2 linked regions of the Dyadobacter chenhuakuii genome follow. The protein of the gene in region 1 interacts with the protein of each later gene in a pairwise test. Links are inferred from orthologs where the notes say so. Each region holds a gene or a part of one and is shown in the gene's direction. Other genes may lie near its edges.

Region 1 (3,004 bases):
CAATGCAAGGCCGGAGCGTTATTTGCAGCTTTCTGCTAATTACAACCTGATTGTAGCAAACGTAACAACGCCTGCAAACTTCTTCCACCTGATGCGCAGGCAGTTGAAATTCCCGTTCCGCAAGCCTTTGGTAGTAATGTCGCCAAAATCGATGCTGAGACATCCACTGTGCGTTTCGCCGATCGAAAGCCTGGTCAACGGCTCGTTCCAGGAAACGATAGGAGACACTTTTGCAGATCCGAAAAAGGTGAAAAAAGTGTTGCTGTGCACAGGAAAGCTTTATTATGAGCTTTACGAAAAACAGCAGACAGACAAGCGCGACGATGTTGCTATTATCCGTCTTGAACAAATGCATCCGTTCCCGCAGACGCAGATTGATGCACATTTGGCACAATATACCAATGCAAAAGTATATTGGGTGCAGGAAGAACCTTTCAATATGGGTGGCTGGACATTCATGCTGAGAATGTACAAAGGCGCAAATCCATTGCAGGTAATCGCCCGCGAATCAAGCGCTTCTCCTTCGACCGGTTTCTCGAAAATACACGCGAAAGAGCAGGCAGAGATTATTAGCAGAGCTTTTGAATGATATTCCTATAAAATTTAGACACTTAGTTCGATAACAAGATTGCACATAAAATGGCTGAAATTGAGATAAAAGTACCGCCCGTTGGCGAGTCCATTACAGAGGTTACAATAGGGAATTGGTTCAAAAATGATGGCGATTTTGTGAAAATGGATGAGGTCATTTGTGGACTTGATTCGGATAAAGCGACATTTGAACTGACAGCAGAAGCAGAAGGCACCCTGCACATTAAAGCGCAGGAAGGCGATACGCTGAACATTGGCGACCTGATTGCAACCATCGATTCAGCCGCGAACGGTGCATCGAAAGATACTGCTCCGAAACAGGAAGCTGCCCCTGCTGCCAATGCCGCTGCACCAGCTGCGTCCGCTGCTGAGCAACCGGCTGCCGATAAAATTGAAGACAAAGCAGGTGAACCCGCCGCTGTTGCGCCAGCACAAGCTGCTGCCGCTCCTGCCGGAGGTGGTAAAACATATGAAATGAAAGTTCCGGCAGTAGGAGAGTCTATTACGGAGGTTACCATTGCTTCATGGAGCAAAAAAGACGGTGATCACGTAGAAGTTGACGAGATCCTATGCGAACTGGAATCGGATAAAGCAACATTTGAATTACCGGCAGAAGCAGCAGGAACGTTGCGGATTGTTGGAAAAGAAGGTGAAACATTGTCCATTGGTGCGATCATCTGCACCATCGAGCCGGGAGCCGGCGGAGCACAGGCATCCGCAGGATCTTCTCAACAAGCCGCTGCACCAGCCGCGGAGACAGGCGGATCAGATAAAGCATATAGCGAAAAACACGCATCACCTGTTGCTGCGAAAATTTTAGCTGAAAGAGGAATCGATCCGAAAGACGTGAATGGTTCAGGATCAGGCGGACGCATTATGAAAGACGATGCATTAAAAGCAGGCAGCAAACCCGCTGAAACTCCTGCACCGTCACAATCAGCTGCTCCGAAACCTGCCGCACCTGCTGCAGCGCCAGCCGGAGCAAGAGGTCAGCGTCGTGAGAAAATGTCTTCACTGCGTAAGACGATCGCACGCAGATTGGTTGCTGTGAAAAATGAAACGGCCATGCTTACCACGTTCAACGAGGTGGATATGAAGCCGGTTATGGACGTACGTTCGAAATTCAAAGATAAATTCAAAGAGAAGCATGAAGTTGGTTTAGGCTTTATGTCATTCTTTGTGAAAGCAGTAACCGTTGCGTTGAAAGACTTCCCGGTTATTAATGCCTATATGGACGGCGATGAGCTGGTTTACAATGATTATGCAGACATTTCGGTGGCAGTTTCTACGCCTCGCGGCTTGGTTGTGCCTGTGATCCGCAATGCTGAAACATTGTCATTCGCAGCAGTTGAAAAAGAAATCGTTCGCTTGGCCGTTCGCGCCCGGGATGGAAAACTTGGACTGGATGAAATGTCCGGTGGAACATTCACGATCACCAACGGAGGAACATTCGGTTCGATGCTTTCAACACCGATCATCAATGCACCGCAATCAGCGATTCTGGGAATGCACAACATTGTTGAACGCGCAGTTGTGGTGGACGGTCAGATCGTTATCCGTCCTATTATGTACGTGGCACTTTCTTATGACCACCGCACCATTGACGGTAAAGATTCTGTAAGCTTCCTGGTTCGCGTGAAGCAGCTTCTGGAAGATCCAATGAGATTATTACTGGATATGTAATTCAAGCATTGCATTATAAATGACGAAGAGAGCCTGGGCAACTGGGCTCTCTTTTTGTTTTCAGAAGAAATTGAGAATCAACATTACAAGCATATTTAGTTAATTAACTTCTCATTATTCTTATGCCGGTCCTTATCCCGTTCCGTTTTCTTCGCCATGTTTTTTTCAAAAGCCTCGGTCAGGTTAATGCCTGTTTGATTAGCAAGGCATATCAGCACCCACATTACATCCGCCATTTCATCGCCCAGGTCTTTGCCCAAATCCGATTTCTTGAAGGACTGATCTCCATATGTCCTGGCCATAATGCGGGCAAGTTCTCCTACTTCTTCCGTCAGGATCGCCATATTAGTCAATTCAGAAAAATAACGGACGCCATAGGTTTTGATCCAGTTGTCAACTTGGGCTTGGGCTTCTTGGATGGTCATGGGGTTAATGAGTGAATTTTGAATGAGTGAATGTTTGAGTGATATGATATTTGATTCTGACGATGTGATGGGAGATTGCCTTTTATCTCAAATCCTGTTTTTTGAATCTATGATGATGGTTACTGGCCCGTCATTGAGCAATGCAACTTTCATATCGGCACCGAAGATTCCGCGTTGGATGGGTTTTTCTAATTCTTTTTCCAGGAAGGTGATCATTCCTTCGTAAAGTGGGGTTGCTATTTCGGGCTTGGCTGCTTCGATGAAGGAGGGCCGGTTTCCCTTTTTTGTGCTCGCATGCAGCGTGA
Region 2 (3,014 bases), 1.7 Mb from region 1 along the record:
CCAATGTAACGGACTTAACACCAGCCACATCGCCATCCTGCAAATCCACTTCCCGGACCTTGTAACCATTTTTCTCAGCCCACATAATGTACATGCGCATGAGCATGGATGCCCAGTCCTGCGACTCCGTTCCGCCTGCGCCTGCATTGATCTCAATTACAGCCGGCAGTTCGTCGCCTTCTTCCCCCATCATTTTCCGGAATTCTACTTCTTCCAGCTTGTTGGAAAGTTTCAGGCCTTCTTCATCCACTTCTTCCTCTGTTGCTTCGTCGGCTTCATAAAATTCCCAAATTGTGTCCAGATCGTCCCGCAAGCGCGAAAGTTCTTCGTATCCATTGGTCCAGAATTTCAATCCACGGATTTCCCGCATTGTTTTCTCGGCACGTTCTGAATCATTCCAGAACTCCGGTTGAACAGTCTGCTGTTCAAGATCTTCTAGTTGTTTTTTTCGGTTATCGTAGTCAAAGATACCTCCCCAAAGCCTCTACACGGGCCTTCAAGTCTTTCAATTGCTCTGCAGTCATTTGAATTTTTTGAATTTAAGTTTGAAAAAATGTTGCTGTTTGACCTTGTCAGCCTGAGCGGAGCCGAAGGCACGCTACTCCTTGGTAACGCGTCTTCGGCTCCGCTCAGACTGACAGAGGTCCCGCAGGCTCTAAACGTCGCAAAGCTACAACAAATAGCAATAACCCTCAGTTTCACTGCAAATACGAGGCGTTGTAGATGTAGTCTTTCCGGCAAATCGTCTTAACTTTGCAGGAAATTTTTGTCAACCCATTTCGTACAATAAAAATACCGGAAAATGGCTCAAGCATATGATGTGATAGTAATTGGCAGCGGCCCGGGAGGTTATCCCGCAGCCATTCGCGCTTCCCAATTAGGACTTAAAGTAGCAATTGTTGAAAAAGAAAGTTTAGGTGGAATATGCCTTAACTGGGGCTGCATTCCTACCAAAGCACTTCTGAAAAGTGCACAGGTTTTTGAATACATTAAGCATGCAAAAGATTACGGGATCAATGTTGGTGAGTATGCTGCTGATTTCGGTGCAGTGATCCAGCGTAGCCGTGGCGTTGCGGATACCATGAGCAAAGGCGTTTCTTTCTTGATGAAAAAGAACAAGATCGACGTCCTCATGGGAACGGGCAAAGTTAAGGGCCAGAAAACAGTTGCAGTTACAGACAAAGACGGTAAGACAACGGACTACACAGCTGGTAAAGGCGTTATTATCGCCACCGGCGCGCGTGCTCGTGAGTTGCCGAATATCAAGATCGACGGTCAGAAAGTTATCGAATACCGCAAAGCAATGAGCCTTGAAAAACAACCTGCTTCTATGCTGGTAGTTGGATCAGGTGCGATTGGAATGGAATTCGCTTATGTATACGCTTCTATGGGCACGAAAGTGACTGTTGTTGAATTCCTGCCAAACCTGGTTCCGGTTGAGGACGAGGACATATCAAAAGAAATTGCAAAGCAATACAAAAAGCTGGGCATCGAAACTTACGTAAACTCAACGGTTGAGACCGTGGATACTTCCGGAAACGGTTGTAAAGTTTCTGTGAAGACGCCGGACGGACAGAAATCATTTGAAGTAGATATCGTGCTTTCGGCTGCCGGAATCGTTGCTAATCTTGAAAATATTGGTCTGGAAGAAACAGGCATTAAAACGGATAAAGGCAAAATCACTGTAAACGAATGGTATGAAACCAGCGTTCCAGGATTTTATGCGATTGGCGACTGCACGCCTGGCCCTGCTTTGGCACACGTTGCTACGGCTGAGGGAATTATCTGTGCTGAAAAAATCGCAGGACACAAAACGGAAGCATTGGATTACGGAAACATTCCGGGATGTACTTACTGCCAGCCTGAAATTGCGTCTGTTGGATTTACAGAGAAAAAAGCAAAAGAAGCTGGTTACGACATTAAAGTAGGTAAATTCCCATTCAAGGCGTCGGGTAAGGCGGTTGGAGCAGGTGTTACCGACGGTTTTGTAAAAGTGATCTTTGACGCAAAATATGGTGAGTTCCTTGGTGCTCACATGATTGGTGCCAATGTTACGGAAATGATCGCTGAGGTGGTTGTAGCCCGTAAATTGGAAACTACTTCTCATGAGATTATGCGTGCAATCCATCCGCACCCAACAATGTCCGAAGCACTGAAAGGAGCAACGGAAGCGGCTTACGGTGAAGCGATTGATTTGTAACATTAAATAAGTTATTGCTTGAAATAAGGGTATTCATTCATTTGGATGCCCTTATTTTTTGCTATTTATGTAAATTTGGATCATTGTCCGACCGACAGTCTCAACCTTGTTATCAGCGCATTTAAATTGCTCTTTCTTGAATAAATCTACATATACGAACGAGTTCAACGAACTGTGGAAAAAAGAAAGTGAGTTGAAGTCGCGGTGGGGCAACATTATCTTTTGTGTTGCTTATCTGGTTGGTTATCCTGCTACATCCATCCTCTATTTTTTGCGAAAAGATCCTGCGTTTCCGGAGGTTTTGGCGGCAGAACTGGTCCTGAGCGGCGTTATCATCTTTTTGCTCACACTTCATTTTACGGGCAGGCTAAGCGCTCAGAAAGCATCTTTCTATACAAATCTCGCATTGGTGCCGGTGCACGCGTATATCCTGGCCGAAGTGCCGCATGCCTCCTACGACCGTGCCAGCCTGAACATGACGCTTGGCTTAATGTTCTCGTTCTTTGTACTCCGGTGGCCTGTGCAGTACAGCATTATCCTGACCGTGTGTGTTATGACGATCTTCCCACCGGCATTGTATTACCGCCATCCAGGCTATCTGTACAATTTTTTCAGTCAGGGCGGGTTGTTTTTCTTTCTTGGGCAAATGCTGTTTCCCTTCATGATGTATTTTCATGAGAGCCGTAACAAACATGAATTTTTCTATCTTTTTTCGCTTGCCGAGCAAAATGACCTGCTGGAAAAGCAAAAGCAGATTGCGGAAGATGCAACATTGGCCAAGTCGGAGTTCCTGTCCACGATGAGCCATGAGATC

What was found. The genes of interacting proteins can lie anywhere in the genome.
Region 2: the proteins of odhB (region 1) and lpdA interact in binary tests that used the Escherichia coli proteins (3 or more experiments, as listed by UniProt). The link is inferred for Dyadobacter chenhuakuii from one-to-one orthologs.

Annotation. Positions count from the first base shown.
Region 1 is NZ_CP098805.1:5,934,484-5,937,487, forward strand. Bases 30-2,956 are described here. They hold odhB (2-oxoglutarate dehydrogenase complex dihydrolipoyllysine-residue succinyltransferase), read left to right. Parts: upstream 30-639; coding sequence 640-2,274; downstream 2,275-2,956. Other genes in these bases: NFI80_RS24890 (2-oxoglutarate dehydrogenase E1 component), read left to right, coding at 30-589; NFI80_RS24900 (nucleotide pyrophosphohydrolase), read right to left, coding at 2,370-2,699; dtd (D-aminoacyl-tRNA deacylase), read right to left, coding at 2,787-2,956. In the rest of the region: more of NFI80_RS24890, read left to right, coding at 1-29; more of dtd, read right to left, coding at 2,957-3,004. UniProt on the Escherichia coli protein: E2 component of the 2-oxoglutarate dehydrogenase (OGDH) complex which catalyzes the second step in the conversion of 2-oxoglutarate to succinyl-CoA and CO(2).
Region 2 is NZ_CP098805.1:4,244,386-4,247,399, reverse strand. What follows is about bases 65-3,001. They hold lpdA (dihydrolipoyl dehydrogenase), read left to right. Parts: upstream 65-802; coding sequence 803-2,200; downstream 2,201-3,001. Other genes in these bases: NFI80_RS17545 (response regulator), read left to right, coding at 2,337-3,001. Outside these bases: more of NFI80_RS17545, read left to right, coding at 3,002-3,014. UniProt on the Escherichia coli protein: Lipoamide dehydrogenase is a component of the glycine cleavage system as well as of the alpha-ketoacid dehydrogenase complexes.